3 regions of the Pseudomonas sp. CFBP 5748 genome follow, and region 2 is predicted to be linked to each of the others. Evidence: predicted binding sites of a transcription regulator. Region 2 holds the regulator's gene; each other region holds the start of a gene.
The links. Region 2 encodes FliA, which starts transcription of late flagellar genes. Its sites were predicted from a motif close to CTAAAGTTTNNNNNNNNNNNGCCGNTAA; they were not measured.

Region 1: a site for FliA is predicted at 1,816-1,843, ahead of ACWNZ1_RS16220 (flagellar protein MotY). Genes of this name have one in related genera too.
Region 3: a site for FliA is predicted at 2,509-2,536, ahead of ACWNZ1_RS18140 (methyl-accepting chemotaxis protein). Genes of this name have one in related genera too.

The regions. Positions count from the first base shown of each region.
Region 1 covers NZ_JBSPTN010000006.1:270,719-276,470, reverse strand. The annotation lists gene ACWNZ1_RS16225 (argininosuccinate synthase) at 1-610, opposite strand, end outside; gene ACWNZ1_RS16220 (flagellar protein MotY) at 739-1,719, opposite strand; gene pyrC (dihydroorotase) at 1,911-2,957, shown strand; gene rnt (ribonuclease T) at 2,954-3,631, shown strand; gene ACWNZ1_RS16205 (peroxiredoxin) at 3,817-4,419, opposite strand; gene ACWNZ1_RS16200 (bacterioferritin-associated ferredoxin) at 4,737-4,955, shown strand; gene bfr (bacterioferritin) at 5,155-5,628, shown strand.
Region 2 covers NZ_JBSPTN010000001.1:247,795-253,546, reverse strand. The annotation lists gene ACWNZ1_RS01215 (chemotaxis protein CheA) at 1-2,232, opposite strand, end outside; gene ACWNZ1_RS01210 (protein phosphatase CheZ) at 2,263-3,048, opposite strand; gene ACWNZ1_RS01205 (chemotaxis response regulator CheY) at 3,067-3,438, opposite strand; gene fliA (RNA polymerase sigma factor FliA) at 3,604-4,347, opposite strand; gene fleN (flagellar synthesis regulator FleN) at 4,344-5,174, opposite strand; gene flhF (flagellar biosynthesis protein FlhF) at 5,291-5,752, opposite strand, start outside.
Region 3 covers NZ_JBSPTN010000007.1:228,607-234,358, forward strand. The annotation lists gene ACWNZ1_RS18135 (ABC-2 family transporter protein) at 1-421, shown strand, start outside; gene ACWNZ1_RS18140 (methyl-accepting chemotaxis protein) at 563-2,467, opposite strand; gene ACWNZ1_RS18145 (methyl-accepting chemotaxis protein) at 2,605-4,509, opposite strand; gene ACWNZ1_RS18150 (16S rRNA (uracil(1498)-N(3))-methyltransferase) at 4,622-5,329, opposite strand; gene tatC (twin-arginine translocase subunit TatC) at 5,326-5,752, opposite strand, start outside.

The DNA of each region.
Region 1 (5,752 bases), on a different contig from region 2:
CTTCTTCGTGCTCGGTCCAGGTGTCTTCCAGCACGCCGCCTTCATAGGAGATGTGCAGCAGGTTGGCATCCATCGAGTACGGGGATTTCTTCTTGCCGTGACGCTCGATCGGGATCGCGTGCTTCTCGGCGTAGTCCATCAGCTTTTCACGGGACAGCAAGTCCCACTCACGCCAAGGGGCGATGACTTTCACGCCCGGCTTGAGAGCATAGGCGCCCAGCTCGAAACGCACCTGGTCGTTGCCTTTGCCGGTGGCGCCATGGGAAATGGCGTCGGCGCCGGTTTCATTGGCGATTTCGATCAGGCGCTTGGCGATCAACGGACGGGCGATAGACGTACCCAGCAGGTACTCGCCTTCGTAAACGGTGTTGGCGCGGAACATCGGGAACACGAAGTCGCGGACGAACTCTTCGCGCAGGTCATCGATGTAGATCTCTTTGACGCCCATGGCCTGAGCCTTGGCGCGTGCAGGTTCGACTTCTTCGCCCTGCCCCAGGTCTGCGGTGAAGGTCACCACTTCGCAGTTATAAGTGTCCTGCAGCCACTTGAGGATCACCGAAGTGTCCAGGCCGCCGGAATACGCCAGAACGACCTTGTTTACGTCCGCCATGCCATCACTCCACGGGTTGTACGGAAAGCCGGGAAGTCTAACGTCCAATGCGGATAATTTACAGGGGCGCGACAGCTTATGACGACGAAGCGACAGATTATGTCGACCGCGCGACGATCAACCCGGGATCAGGACGTCCGCGCAGCGGCGGGAGCGGCCGTAGGGATCGGTGCCTTGGCCGGAGCGGCGGCCGGCGCCGGGACCTTGGCTGGAGCCACAGCGGGCGCTGGCTGCGGTGCGGGTGCCGGTGCTTCAACCGGCGCCCCACGCTCCAGGCGCACGACCACGCGACGGTTCTTGGCCCGGTTGGCGGCGTTGGTATTGGACACCAGGGGATAACGCTCGCCATGGAACCGCAGGGTGATCTGTGACTCCTGGAAACCATTGGCCTTGAAGAAGTCCTGGACCGCCAGGGCGCGGCGACGCGACAGTTCACGGTTGGTCAGACGGTTGCCGCTATTGTCAGAGTGACCGTCGAGCTCGACACGATTAACGCTCGGGTCGGCCTTGATGAAGTCGAGCATCACCTGCAACTGGGCCTTGGCCTGAGCATCGAGCTCGACCCCTTCGCCGGGGAAACCGATCTGGGTTTGCTTGATCTGCTCGAAATTCTTCGGTAACAGTTTCGCCACGCAGCCTTGATAGTCACTGAAGGCCTTATTGAAGCGCACCGGCAACAATCGGACTTCCGAGACCCGCCCGTCCTCGGTGTTGCGTCGCACCACAGGGCTGCGCCCGTCCATCAGCCCACTGATCAAGCGACCTGCCTGGATCTGGGAGCTGTTGAACAAGACATCGCCACTGCCAATCCTGACCGAGCCCAGGTTGATGTCGCCGCGCCCCGGTTGCCATGGCGCCGCAGCCGCCAGCAAGGTCGCCGAACCGCCACCGAGCATCGGGTTATAGGCCTTGAGCCTGAATGTGGCCTGCTCGCCCGCCCGACGCACGAACTCGCCGCTGCCGAAATCGGTGATCGGCTGGCTCAGCCGACACTCGAACTTGTCGCCTTCGACCGTCCACTCAATGCTCTCCAGGCGGGTCTGGAAAGTGAGCGCCATGGCGGGAAGGCTGGCAAACACACTGAGCAAGGCTAGATAACGCTGGCGCACGGGAGGCTCCACTGACTTTTATACAAAGATCGACACATGCCGAGGGCATGACGCCTGTCCGGGGCACTGCACGGATTCGTGGCACACCTGTAGGAGCTATCGGTAAGTTGCGGCAGAACTTGATAGCGGGTGCCTGAATCGGTCTTTTCCGGTAGCATTCCCCAGAGTTTGACCCGCCTGGAAGCCCCCCAATGTCCGACCGCCTGACCCTGCTGCGTCCCGACGACTGGCATATTCATCTTCGCGATGGTGCTGTGTTGACCCATACCGTCGCCGATGTCGCGCGCACCTTCGGGCGCGCAATCATCATGCCTAACCTGGTTCCGCCCGTGCGCAACGCCACCGAGGCCGACGGCTACCGCCAGCGTATCCTCGCCGCACGACCGGCCGGCAGCCGCTTCGAACCGCTGATGGTGCTTTACCTCACCGATCGCACCCAGCCCGAAGAGATCCGCGACGCCAAGGCCAGTGGCTTTGTGCACGCCGCCAAGCTGTATCCGGCCGGCGCCACCACTAACTCTGATTCCGGCGTCACCAGCATCGACAAGATTTTCCCGGCGCTGGAGGCCATGGCCGAAGTCGGGATGCCTTTGTTGATCCATGGTGAAGTCACCCGGGGCGACGTCGACGTGTTCGACCGCGAGAAAATCTTCATCGACGAGCACATGCGCCGCGTCGTGGAGCGTTTCCCGACACTCAAGGTGGTGTTCGAACACATCACCACCGGTGATGCCGTGCAGTTCGTCAACGAGGCCCCGGCCAACGTTGGCGCGACCATTACCGCCCATCACCTGCTGTACAACCGCAACCACATGCTGGTGGGCGGGATTCGGCCGCACTTCTATTGCCTGCCGATCCTCAAGCGCAACACTCACCAGGAAGCTCTGCTCGACGCCGCCACCAGCGGCAGCGCCAAGTTTTTCCTCGGCACGGACTCGGCGCCCCACGCCCGCCATGCCAAGGAAGCCGCCTGCGGTTGCGCCGGCTGCTACACCGCCTATGCCGCCATAGAGATGTACGCCGAGGCGTTCGAGCAGCGCAATGCGCTGGACAAGCTCGAAGGCTTCGCCAGCCTGCACGGCCCGCAGTTCTATGGCCTGCCCGTGAACACCGATCGTATTACCCTGGTCCGCGACGAATGGACCGCCCCCGCCAGCCTGCCCTTCGGCGAGCTGACTGTCATCCCGCTGCGCGCCGGTGAAAAACTGCGCTGGCGCCTGCTGGAGGAAAACGCGTGAGTGAAGATCATTTCGACGACGAACAGGACGGCAATGGTGGTTCGGGCGGTGCTCGCCACCCCATGGCCGCCCGGTTCCGGGGTTATCTGCCGGTCGTCGTCGACGTAGAAACCGGTGGTTTCAATTCCGCCACCGACGCCTTGCTGGAAATCGCCGCGACCACCATCGGCATGGACGAAAAAGGCTTTGTGTTCCCTGACCACACCTATTTCTTCCGCGTCGAACCGTTCGAAGGCGCCAACATTGAAGCCGCAGCCCTGGAATTCACCGGGATCAAGCTCGATCACCCATTGCGCATGGCGGTGAGTGAAGAGACCGCCCTGACCGACATTTTCCGTGGCGTGCGCAAGGCGCTGAAGGCCAACGGTTGCAAGCGAGCGATCCTGGTCGGCCATAACAGCAGCTTCGACCTGGGTTTCCTCAACGCCGCCGTCGCGCGCATGGACATGAAGCGCAACCCGTTCCACCCGTTCTCCAGCTTCGACACGGCAACCCTGGCTGGCCTGGCGTATGGCCAGACCGTACTGGCCAAGGCCTGCCAGGCGGCCGACATCGATTTTGATGGCCGTGAAGCCCACTCGGCCCGTTACGACACCGAGAAAACGGCGGAGCTGTTCTGCGGCATCGTCAACCGCTGGAAACAGATGGGTGGCTGGCAGGATTTCGACGACTGACATCGGCCTGGCTCTTTGTGGCGAGGGAGCTTGCTCCCGCTGGGTGGCGCAGCCGCCCCAAGATTTTGTGAGCGCTACGCACTCAAGCGGGAGCAAGCTCCCTCGCCACGGGATCCATGCTCCGCCTAGAAACACCCATAAAAAAACCGGCCCTATCGAGGGCCGGTTTTTTATGCCTGTTGCGCTTACAGCTTGTCGCTGTGCTCGCCCAGGTAAGCGGCAACGCCTTCAGGGGATGCAGTCATACCCTTGTCGCCTTTCTTCCAGTTGGCCGGGCAGACTTCGCCGTGCTCTTCGTGGAATTGCAGCGCGTCGACCAGACGGATCAGCTCTTCCATGTTACGGCCCAGCGGCAGGTCGTTGATGATCTGCGAACGGACAACGCCTTTGTCGTCGATCAGGAACGCGCCACGGAAAGCCACGCCGCCTTCGGACTCAACGTCGTAGGCCTTGGCGATTTCGTGCTTCATGTCGGCAGCCATGGTGTATTTCACCTGGCCGATACCGCCAGCGTTGATAGCCGTGTTGCGCCAGGCGTTGTGGGTGAAATGCGAGTCGATCGAAACAGCAACCACTTCAACGTTGCGGGCCTTGAAGTCGTCCATGCGGTGATCCAGTGCGATCAGCTCGGACGGGCAGACGAAGGTGAAGTCCAGCGGGTAGAAGAACACCAGGCCGTATTTGCCTTTGATGGCCGAGGACAGGGTGAAGCTGTCGACGATTTCGCCGTTGCCGAGCACGGCCGGGACGGTGAAGTCAGGGGCTTGTTTGCCTACGAGTACGCTCATTGGATATCTCCTGGTGTAGTAACGTGAAAAACAAGGTCCGCGCCAGCCTGCCACCCTCAGGCGACAGCCCTGTGACACGAACCCGCTTTGCAAGGGCCGACCATCATACACCGCGAATTTGGGCTGTCTTCAACGGTTTTTCGGCGGTACAGAAAAATCTCTGTAGCACTTGATGACACCTCAATGGCCTCGGGCAAAAACCGTTCGTCAGCCAGGCGCCGCTCTGGCACAAGGGTTTAAGAAACCACTTTGACAATCATTCTCGTTAACATTAAGATCCGTCTCAATTGAGTCACAACCAGCGACGGTTCTTGCTTATGTACGTATGCCTCTGCACTGGCGTCACCGACGGACAAATCCGCGAAGCGATCTATGAAGGTTGCTGCAGCTATCGCGAAGTCCGCCAGGCCACCGGCGTAGCCAGCCAATGCGGCAAATGTGCCTGCCTGGCCAAGGAAGTGGTCCGTGAGACCCTCGCCAAAGTGCAAACGGCACAGGCTTCTATTCCTTATCCGGTAGAATTTACTGCCGCTTAAATCCAGCTTTCTAAAGAACCGGACTCAATGTCCGGTTTTTTTATGCCTGTAAATCAATTGCTTAGCCTCCAGACGCGGAACACAAACATTCTTATTCCGATTAATTTTCATTTATTATTCAATAACTTAGGTTTGACACTGATAAATGTGCGGCTCAAACTCGGCCTTATACACAGCACCTACAGGACAGGCCCTCACCATGAAAGGCGACATTACAGTCATCCAGCATCTCAACAAGATCCTTGCCAATGAGCTGGTCGCGATCAATCAATACTTCCTGCATGCGCGCATGTACGAGGATTGGGGCCTGAACAAGCTGGGCAAGCACGAGTACCACGAGTCCATCGACGAGATGAAACACGCGGACAAGCTGATCAAGCGCATCCTGTTCCTCGAAGGTCTGCCGAACGTTCAGGACCTGAACAAGCTGCACATCGGCGAACACACCCGGGAAATGCTCGAGTGCGACCTGAAAATCGAGCGCGCCGGCCACAAGGACCTGAAAATCGCCATTGCCCATTGCGAAAGCGTTGGCGACTTCGGCAGCCGTGAACTGCTTGAGGACATTCTCGAGTCCGAAGAAGAGCACATCGACTGGCTGGAAACCCAATTGGGTCTGATCGACAAAGTCGGTCTGGAGAACTACCTGCAATCGCAGATGGGTGAAGAGTAACCTTCCCCGACAGTGAGCCACTAAAAAGCCCCGCCCTCTTTCGAGAGGCGGGGCTTTTTATTGCCTGGATTCCCAGGCCACCGAAAATCCACTGTGGGAGCGGGCTTGCTCGCGAATGCGGTGG
Region 2 (5,752 bases):
CACATCGAGAATCAATGCGATGCGACCGTCGCCGGTGATGGTGGCGCCGGACATGCCCGGGGTGCCCTGGAGCATCTTGCCCAATGGCTTGATGACCACTTCTTCCTGGCCCACCAACTGATCGACGACAAAGCCGATCCGCTGGGTGCCCACCGATAGGATCACCACGTGGCCTTCGCCCTGCTCCACATGAGCCGCGGAGCTGACCAGCCAGCGCTTGAGGTAGAACAGCGGCAGTGCCTTGTCCCGTACGATCACCACTTCCTGGCCGTCCACCACGTTGGTACGCGACAGGTCGAGGTGGAAGATCTCGTTGACGTTGACCAGCGGGAAGGCAAATGCCTGGTTGCCCAGCATGACCATCAGGGTCGGCATGATCGCCAGGGTCAGCGGGACCTTGATGACGATCTTCGAGCCCTGGCCCTTGGTCGAGTAGATGTTGATCGAACCGTTGAGCTGGGAAATCTTGGTTTTCACCACGTCCATGCCCACGCCACGGCCCGACACATCGGAAATCTCGGTCTTGGTCGAGAAGCCCGGGGCGAAGATCAGGTTGTAGCACTCGGTGTCGCTCAGGCGGTCGGCGGCGTCCTTGTCCATCACTCCGCGTTTCACCGCGATGGAACGCAACACGTTCGGGTCCATGCCTTTGCCGTCGTCGGAGATCGACAACAGGATGTGGTCACCCTCCTGCTCGGCGGCCAGCACGACCTTGCCGCTACGGACCTTGCCCGACTCTTCACGCTCTTGCGGCGATTCGATGCCGTGGTCGACGGCGTTGCGCACCAAGTGGACCAGCGGGTCGGCCAGGGCCTCGACAAGGTTTTTGTCGAGGTCGGTCTCTTCACCCACCAACTCCAGGTTGATTTCTTTCTTGAGCTGGCGAGCCAGGTCACGAACCAGGCGCGGGAAGCGCCCGAAGACTTTCTTGATCGGCTGCATCCGGGTCTTCATGACCGCGGTCTGCAAGTCGGCCGTGACCACGTCGAGGTTCGACACGGCCTTGGACATGGCTTCGTCCTGGCTGTTGAGGCCCAGGCGCACCAGACGGTTACGCACCAGCACCAGTTCGCCGACCATGTTCATGATCTCGTCCAGGCGTGCGGTGTCGACCCGAACGGTGGTCTCGGCTTCGCTCGCCGGTTTTTCCGCTGGAGCCGCCGCCGGGGCACGGGCGGCTGCCGGGGCAGCTGCCGCAGCAGGCTTGGGCGTCTCGGCCTTCGGCTCCGGTGCCTTGGCAGCGGGTTTTGGCACAGCCTTGGCCGCCGGCGCAGCAGTGGCGGTAGTCCCAGCAGCAGGGGCGGCCGTGGCCTTCCCGACCTCACTGAACTTGCCTTTGCCATGCAGTTCGTCGAGCAACGATTCGAATTCGTGATCACTGATCAGGTCACTGCCCGCCGCGGCGGCGGCAGGCTTGGCTGGCGCCGGTGCCGAAGCAATGGCCGAGTCCAGCGCGTCAACGGCAAACGTGCCCTTGCCATGCAACTGATCGAGCAAGGCTTCGAATTCGTCGTCGGTGATATCGGAGCTGTCGCCCGCCGCTTTCGGGGCGGCCGCGGCTGGCGCAGGCACAACCGCATCGGGCGCGAACTGGCCTTTGCCATGAAGCTGGTCGAGCAACGATTCGAACTCGTCGTCAGTGATTTCATCGCTGGCAGCGGCAGTCGACTCGCTGCTTGGTGCCGCAGGGGGGGCGGGAACTGCCGGGGCTGCGGCTTCAGCCTTGACGGCGTTCAGCGAGTCCAGCAATTGTTCAAATTCGTTATCGGTGATGTCGCCCGATTCCTCGGCGACCGGTTCTTCAGCGACCGCCTCGACAACCGGCGCGGCTTCGTCAGCCGATTGTGGCTCGGCCAGGCGTGCCAGCGCGGCGAGCAACTCAGGGGTGGCAGCGGTGATCGGCGAGCGCTCGCGCACTTCACTGAACATGCCGTTGACCGCATCCAGCGCTTCGAGCACCACGTCCATCAGTTCCGAATCAACGCGGCGTTCACCCTTGCGCAGGATGTCGAACACGTTTTCGGCAATGTGGCAGCACTCCACCAACTCATTGAGCTGGAGGAAGCCGGCGCCTCCTTTTACAGTGTGGAAACCGCGAAAAATTGCATTGAGCAAGTCCGCATCATCTGGTCGGCTTTCCAGCTCGACCAGCTGTTCAGACAGTTGCTCTAGAATCTCGCCGGCCTCAACCAGGAAATCCTGAAGGATCTCTTCATCGGCGCCGAAGCTCATTAATGGCTGCTCCTAAAACAGGGCTAAAACTCAGAATCCAAGGCTGGACAGCAAATCGTCCACATCGTCCTGACCGGACATAACGTCTTCTCTTTTATCGGCATGAATCTGCGGACCTTCACCCTGCGAGAGATGTTTTTGTGGATCTTTTTCAGCAAGTATCGCTTCACGGTCGTGTTCGATGCCTGCAAAGCGGTCGACCTGGCTGGCCATCAACACCAGTTTGAGCAGATTGCTTTCAACTTCGGTGACCAATTGGGTCACGCGCTTGATCACTTGGCCGGTCAAGTCCTGATAGTCCTGAGCCAGCAGAATGTCGTTGAGGTTGCTTGCCACGGCGCGGGTCTCGGTGCCGCTGCGCGTCAGGAAACCGTCGACCCGGCGGGCCAGCTCCCGAAACTCTTCAGCGCCGACTTCGCGACGCATGAACCGGCCCCAATCGGTGCTCAAGGCCTGGGCTTCTTCGCTCAGGCCATTGACCAGCGGCGTTGCGCTCTCCACCAAGTCCATGGTGCGGTTGGCTGCGGCCTCGGTCAGCTTGACCACATAACCCAGACGCTCGGTAGCGTCGGTGATCTGCGAGACTTCCTCGGCCTGCGGCATGTGCGGGTCGATCTGGAAATTGACAATTGCGCTGTGCAATTCACGCGTGAGCTTGCCCACTTCCTGATACAGACCTCGGTCACGGGTCTGGTTGAGCTCATGGATCATTTGAACCGCATCGCCAAAGCGGCCTTTTTCAAGGCTGTCGACCAGTTCGCGGGCATGTTTTTTCAGGGTCGATTCGAAGTCGCCCATTGAAGATTCGTTGTCCATAGCTCCCCCGTGGCGCCGTTAACCGATGCGTTCGAAGATTTTTTCGATCTTCTCTTTCAACGCCTGGGCCGTGAAGGGTTTGACCACATAGCCGTTCACACCGGCTTGGGCCGCTTCGATGATCTGCTCGCGCTTGGCTTCGGCAGTCACCATCAGCACCGGAAGGTGCTTGAGTTTTTCGTCGGCGCGTACATGGCGCAGCAAGTCGATACCGGTCATGCCGGGCATGTTCCAGTCAGTCACCAGAAAGTCGATGCTCCCGCTGTTGAGGACCGGAATGGCAGTAGTGCCATCGTCAGCCTCGACCGTGTTGGTGAACCCAAGGTCACGCAACAGGTTTTTTATGATCCGCCGCATCGTTGAGAAGTCATCAACGATGAGGATTTTCATGTTCTTGTCCAATTCGACCTCCAAGCAGTCTTAAACGCGCCCAGCACCTGAACGCGCCATTTCAATCAATCCGGCACAACACTCGACAACGGCCTGGAGCACCACGGTTGGAGACTGGCGCAGCGCATGCCAGACCAGCTCGTTCGCAATGCTCCCACACAGCTGTCAGCGCGCTCGCCACTCCCCCAAACGCCCCCGCAAACGGGCCGCGCACTGGCTGTGTAACTGGCTGACCCGCGATTCGCTGACCCCCAGGACCTCACCGATTTCCTTGAGGTTCAGCTCTTCGTCGTAGTACAGCGCCAAGACCAGTCGCTCACGCTCCGGCAAATTGGCAATCGCATCCGCCAGCGCGCTCTGGAAACGCTCATCTTCCAGGTCACGCGATGGCTCCATGTGAGCACTCGCGCCGTCCTCGTGCAGCCCTTCGTGTTCGCCGTCCTGCAGCAGGTCGTCGAAACTGAACAGGCGGCTGCCCAAGGTGTCGTTCAAAATCCCGTAATAATCATCGAGACTCAATTGGAGTTCGGCCGCAACCTCGTGATCTTTAGCGTCTCGCCCGGTTTTAGCTTCAATAGCGCGGATCGCGTCACTGACCATGCGGGTGTTGCGATGCACCGAACGCGGTGCCCAATCGCCCTTGCGGACCTCATCGAGCATCGCCCCACGAATGCGAATACCGGCATACGTTTCGAAACTGGCGCCTTTGCTCGCGTCGTATTTGTTCGACACTTCGAGCAGGCCGATCATGCCTGCCTGGATCAAGTCCTCAACCTGGACACTGGCCGGCAACCGCGCCAGCAAGTGGTAGGCGATACGCTTGACCAGTGGCGCGTAACGCTCGATCAGTTCGTATTGGGCGTCCCGTGCCGATTTTTTATAGAGATGGTTGTAACCGCTGGCTGTCATAGCACGGGCCCTGCTGTTTGTTGCACGAGACGCTCGACGAAAAACTCCAGGTGCCCGCGAGGGTTGGCCGGCAGTGGCCAGGTATCAACCTTCTGGGCGATAGCCTTGAACGCCAGCGCACATTTGGAACGGGGAAAGGCTTCATAAACCGCACGTTGCTTCTGGACAGCCTTGCGTACGCTTTCGTCGTAGGGCACAGCGCCGACGTATTGTAGGGCGACGTCCAGGAAACGATCCGTGACCTTTGTCAACTTGGCGAACAGGTTGCGACCTTCCTGCGGGCTCTGGGCCATGTTGGCCAGGACACGGAAGCGGTTCATGCCGTAGTCACGGTTCAATAACTTGATCAGGGCATAGGCGTCGGTGATGGACGTGGGTTCGTCGCAGACCACCAGGAGCACTTCCTGGGCAGCGCGGACGAAACTGACCACCGAGTCACCGATACCGGCAGCGGTGTCGATCACCAGCACATCGAGGTTATCACCGATGTCGCTGAAGGCCTGGATCAGGCCCGCGTGCTGGGCCGGGGTCAGGTGAACCATGCTCTGGGTGCCGGAGGCAGCCGGCACGATACGAATCCCGCCGGGCCCCTGCAGCAGCACGTCGCGCAGTTCGCAGCGGCCTTCAATCACGTCCGCCAGCGTGCGTTTGGGCGTGAGCCCCAACAGCACATCGACGTTCGCCAGGCCCAGGTCGGCGTCCAGCAGCATGACCCGTCGGCCAAGCTCTGCCAGAGCCAGGGACAAGTTCACTGACACGTTAGTCTTCCCGACGCCACCTTTGCCGCCGGTCACCGCGATCACCTGTACGGGATGCATGCTGCCCATGTTCGTTCTTTACCTTGTCTTACTTAGACGGAGGCCACATTACTGGCTGCGCGTTCCCATTCGGAACAATGCATGGCAGACCATCGATGTAGGTACAAAAAATATTCATGATTACCTCAGCCGACCTGCTTGGTCGGGCTGTGGTAGATATCAGCGAACATATCAGCCATGGCTTCTTCGCTGGGTTCTTCCTGCATTTGCACACTCACGGCACGACTGACCAGTTGATGACGGCGCGGCAGATGCAAATCATCCGGGATCCGCGGTCCGTCGGTCAGGTAGGCCACCGGTAATTCATGACCGATCGCCAGGCTCAGCACCTCGCCCAGGCTTGCCGTTTCGTCCAGCTTAGTCAGGATGCAGCCGGCCAGCCCGCAGCGTTTGTAGCTGTGGTACGCGGCGGTTAGAACCTGCTTTTGGCTAGTGGTTGCCAACACGAGATAATTTTTTGACTTGATACCGCGCCCGGCCAGGCTTTCGAGCTGCATGCGCAGGGCCGGATCGCTGGCTTGCAGGCCGGCGGTGTCGATCAGCACGACGCGTTTGCGCAGCAGCGGTTCCAGCGCCTGGACCAGGGA
Region 3 (5,752 bases), on a different contig from region 2:
GTTGTTGATCGTTTTCTTTGTTCTCTCGGGGAAAATCAACTTTGAACCTTTTTTGATGAGCGCTGTTAATACGCTTGTGTATATTGTTTGTCTGGTGGTTGGCGTGCTGGCAAGTATTGCTTTTATTTTGACCTTGAACTCGTTTTCCTTTATCACGCAGCGAGACTTGCCCGTTGATTATATACATTCATCCATTTTTACATTTGCGTTGTTACCAGCGGCTTTTTATTCGAAAGTGGTCCTGTACTTTTTTGTTGCGACTTTGCCTATGATTGTATTCGCATCCGTTGCATTGGATGGGTTATATAACGGGTTGACTCCATTTGTTTTGATTTATTTTTTTGCAGTGATAATTGCCCTGTGTTTGGCTATTAAAGTCGTCTACGGGTTATTTAATCGTTTCGATAGTGTGGGGGGATGAAATAAAGAACCAGCGACGAGATCAATAGGCCTTCTTCAAGGAGGGCGGTACTGTTCATTTAAAGGGAGGGGGATAAACTCATGGCGAGGGAGCAAGCTCCCTCGCCAGAACGTCTTCGGCTTCAGAGGCTCGGGATGCAGGTTAAACCCTGAACCGCCCCACCAACGTCTGCAAATGAACCCCCAACCGCGCCAGTTCAGCGCTCGAAGCGGCAGTCTCTTCACTGGACGACGCCGTTTGCTCCGACACATCACGTACATTCAGCACACTGCGGTTGATCTCTTCGGCCACGGCACTCTGCTGCTCGGCGGCGGCGGCGATCTGTTGGTTCATCGACTGGATCGCCGAGACGGTACGGGTGATGTTTTCCAACGAGCCTCCGGCGCGACGGGTCAGTTCGACGCTGCTGTCGGTCAAGTTGCGGCTGTTGTCCAGCGTGGTCGCGACCTGTTCGGTGCCTGATTGCAGGCCGACGATCAGTTGCTCGATTTCTTCAGTGGACTTCTGAGTGCGCTGGGCCAGGCTGCGAACCTCGTCGGCCACCACGGCGAAACCACGACCGGCTTCACCGGCCCGGGCCGCCTCGATGGCGGCGTTGAGGGCCAGCAGGTTGGTTTGCTGGGCGACGGATTTGATCACATCCAGCACACTGCCGATCTTGTCGCTTTCTCGCTTCAGATCGCCCATGGCGGTGGTGGAGTTACCGACTTCGAGTGCCAGGCGTTCGATCTGGGCAATCGCTTCTCCGACCACCTTGTCGCCTTCGCGCGCCTGGGCATCGGCAGCGGCTGCGGCCTCGGAGGCTTCTTCGGCATTGCGGGCCACTTCCTGCACCGTGGCGGTCATTTCGTGCATGGCGGTGGCGACCTGGTCGGTTTCCACTTTCTGGCTGTTGACCCCGGCGCTGGTCTGTTCGGTGACTGCAGAGAGTTGCTCGGCGGCGCTGGCGATTTGCGTGACGCCCTCGCTGATGCCGCCGATCAATTGCCGCAGGCCCACGGTCATGCTCTGCATGGCGCGCTGTAGCTGGCCCAGTTCGTCGCGGCGGTCGGAGTTGAGGTTGTGGGTCAAGTCGCCCGCCGCCACACGTTCGGCGATCTTGAGGGTCTGGCCCAGGGGGCCGACGATCTGCCGGGTGATGACCAAGGCCGCGATGACACCGAACAGCAACGCGAGCACGGCAGCCGATGCCAGGAAGGTCTTGGCCTTGGCTGCGTCGTGGTCGCGAACGGCCGTCTGGGACACTGTCAGCTTTTGGCTGGCGTCGAGCAACACGTCGCCTTGTTCTGTCATGCGCTTGAGTGCAGCGGCATTGTCGATCTGGGAGTCACGGAATTGACTGACCGCTGCGCGGTAGGCGTTGATCGAGTCGTTGGCCTGTTGCAGGTTGGCGGCGTGCTCCTCGGGTACCTGCTCCGGCAAGCGGGCGAGCAGTTTGAGGACCGTGTCGATGGCCTCGAGAGCCGGTTGCTGGGCTTCGCTTTTGCCACTGTAGGTGTAGCCGCGAACTTGATAGCGCGCTTGCTGGACCGCCTTGCTCAGGGTCACAACGCTGTTGAACTGGGCGACGCTGTCGCCTTGCAGTAGCGATTTCTCCACTTCAGCGACGCGGGCCACGGCGTTGTCGGCACTGGCGCCAAGTTTGCTGCGGGCATCTTCACGGCTCACGGTGGCGCGGGTCATCTCGGCGAAGGCGCTTTTGTACTCGGCGACGGCGGCCAATTGCTTGTCGATCAGCGCTACATCGGCTGGTTGCTCGATCAGTTGGCGAGCGGTCTGGAGCCCAGCTTCGAGTTTGCCGAGCAGGTCGTTGACTTGCTGCGGGCCGTTCTCGCCCCGTGTGGTGTAGTAGTCCATGCGGGCGAGGCGCAAGTCCTTGGTCAAATCGTTCAGGCTGGCAATGAACCCCAGTTTGTCGCCACGGCTGATCACGTTACCCAAGCCGCTCCAGCCGGTGAAGGCGATCATCACGGTCAGGAACAGCACCAGGCCGAAGCCGAAACCAAGTTTTCGATTGACGCCTACGTTACCTAGCCATCGGAACATGCCGTTACTCCCTGCAGCGTTGAGTTTATATGCTGGGAGCTATATCGACCGGTTGGAAGGGATCTGTAGTGAATAGGCGTCAGTTGCTTTGCGTCGCGAGCAAGCTGCCTCGCCACGTGTTGCCGCTTTTTCGGTGCTTAGACTTTGAAACGTCCTACCAGCGTCTGCAGATGAATCCCCAGCCGCGCCAGTTCGGCGCTGGAGGCGGCGGTTTCTTCACTGGATGCCGCGGTCTGTTCGGACACATCGCGAACATTCACGACACTGCGGTTGATCTCTTCGGCCACGGCGCTCTGTTGCTCGGCCGCGGCGGCGATCTGTTGGTTCATCGACTGGATGGCCGAGACCGTGCGGGTGATGTTTTCCAGTGACCCGCCGGCGCGGCGGGTCAGTTCGACACTGCTGTCGGTCAGGTTGCGGCTGTTGTCCAGGGTGGTCGCGACTTGTTCGGTGCCCGATTGCAGGCTGCCGATCAGCGCTTCGATTTCTTCGGTGGACTTCTGGGTACGCTGGGCCAGGCTGCGCACCTCGTCGGCCACCACCGCAAAACCACGCCCGGCTTCACCGGCACGAGCCGCCTCGATGGCCGCGTTGAGAGCCAGCAGGTTGGTTTGTTGGGCCACGGACTTGATCACGTCCAGCACGCTGCCGATCTTGTCGCTTTCGCGTTTGAGATGACCCATCGCTTCGGTGGAGTTGCCCACTTCCTTGGACAGGCGTTCGATCTGGGCGATGGCTTCGCCCACCACTTTTTCGCCTTCGCGAGCTTGTTGGTCAGCGGCGACGGCCGCTTCGGAGGCTTCCTCGGCATTACGTGCCACTTCCTGCACTGTGGCGGTCATTTCGTGCATGGCAGTGGCGACCTGGTCGGTTTCCACTTTCTGGCTGTTGACCCCGGCGCTGGTCTGTTCGGTGACGGCCGAGAGCTGTTCGGCGGCGCTGGCGATTTGCGTGACGCTTTCGCTGATGCCGCCGATCAATTGGCGCAGGCCCACGGTCATGCTCTGCATGGCACGTTGCAGTTGGCCCAGTTCGTCGCGGCGCTCGGAACTGAGGTTGTGGGTCAAGTCACCTGCCGCCACGCGCTCGGCGACCTTGAGGGTCTGCTCCAGCGGGTTGACGATCTGTCGGGTGATCGCCATGGCTGCGATCACCCCGAACAGCAGGGCCAGCGCGGCGGCCGAGATGAGGAAAATGTTGGCTTGGGTTGCATCATGGTCGCGCACGGCCGTCTGGGACAGGGTGAGGTTTCCGCTGGCCTCGCGTAGCACAACCCCCAGGTCGGACATGCGCTTGATGGCGGCAGCGTTGGCGGTCTGGGCGTCATGGAACTGGCTGACCGCAGCACGATAGGTCTTGAACGATTCGCTGGCCTGTTGCAGGTTGGCGGCGTGCTCATCGGGCAGTTGGGCCGGCAGGCTGCCGAGGGTTTTCAACGCGTTATCGATGGCATCCAGGGCCGGTTGCTCGGCCTCGGCCTTGCCGCTGTAGGTATAGCCGCGAACCTGATAGCGGGCTTGCTGGATTGCCTTGCTCAGGTTTACCACGCTGTCGAACTGAGCAACGTTGTCGCTTTGCCGAATGGCGTTTTCAACGTTGGCGACGCGGGCCACGGCGTTATCGGCGTTGGCGCCCAATTTGCTGCGCGCATCCTCACGACTGGCGGTGGCGCGGATCAATTCGGCGACGGCAACTCTGTACTCGGCGACCGCCGCCAGTTGCTTGTCGATGATCGCCACGTCGGCCGGTTGCTCGATCAATTGGCGGGCGGTCTGTAGCCCAGGCTCCAATTTACCGAGGAGATCGTTGATGTCACCTGGGCCCTTTTCGCCGCGGGTCGCGTCATAATCCATGCGCGCCGAGCGCAGGTCTTTGGTCAGGTCGTTCAGGCTGGCGATGAACCCCAGCGTGTCGCCGCGTGCAATTACATTGCTCAGGCCGGTCCATCCGGTGAAAGCGATCATCAAGGTTAGGAACAGCACCAGACCGAAGCCGAAGCCGAGTTTGCGATTAACGCCTACGTTATCTAGCCATCGGAACATGCTGATACTCCCTTGAAGGGCGGAACTGCTTTGTATAAGCACTATCGGCCCATCAGGGGGTAACTGGAGAAATGAGTTAGATGAGTTTGGAATACCGTGGCAAGCCACTGGATCAGAACAGTCGTGCGAGCAGTGCTGTAACCGCGGTCTCGACCCGCAGGATCCGATCGCCCAGTTGCACCGGCTGCAGGCCTGCCTTGGCCAGCAGGTCGATCTCGTAGGGAATCCAGCCACCCTCCGGGCCGATCGCCAAGGTGACTGGCTCCGCCAGTGCTCGGGGACAGGGCGGGTAGTTGCCGGGATGACCCACCAGGCCCAAGGTGCCATCGACGATGGCGGGGAGGCGGTCTTCGACGAAGGGTTTGAAGCGCTTCTCAATGACGATTTCCGGTAACACACTGTCCCTGGCCTGTTCCAGGCCCAGAATCAGTTGCTCGCGAATGGCTTCGGGTTCCAGGAAGGGGGTCTGCCAGAAGCTCTTTTCCACGCGGTAGCTATTGACCAGCACCACGCGGGGCACGCCCATGGTGGCGATGGTCTGGAACACCCGGCGAAGCATTTTCGGGCGAGGCAGCGCCAGCACCAGTGTGAGCGGCAGTTTGGCCGGCGGTGGCTGGTCGAGGGTCACTTGCAGTTCGGCTTCGCGGGCTTCCAGGCGCAGCACCTGGGCCGTGCCCATCAAGCCGCCAATGCGTCCGACCCGCAGGCTGTCGCCGACAGCGCTGCGATGGACTTCCTGCATGTGGGTCAATCGGCGATCGCTCAGCACGACCCGGTCAGGCCCAATGAAGTCGGCCTCTTCGAGCAGCAGCAGGTTCACGCTTGGGTCGCTGGCGGCTGGTCGTTGTGATCGTCGGCCGCTGGCTCTTGTGGGTCTTCGCTGCGCTTGCGGATCAGGCCACCGAACAGGATGCCAATCTCGAACAGCAGCCACATCGGCACGGCCAGCAGGGTCTGGGAAAAGATGTCCGGCGGGGTCAGGATCATGCCGACCACGAAGCAGCCGATGATCACGTACGGACGGATTTTCTTCAGGTACGCAACGTTGACCACGCCGATCCACACTAGCAGTACCACCGCTACGGGAATTTCGAACGCCACGCCGAAGGCGAAGAACAGCGTCATGACGAAATCCAGGTAGCTGGTGATGTCGGTCATCATCTCCACGCCCGCAGGGGTGGCGGCGGCGAAGAACTTGAAGATCAGCGGAAACACGAAGAAATAGGCGAAGGCCATGCCGGTG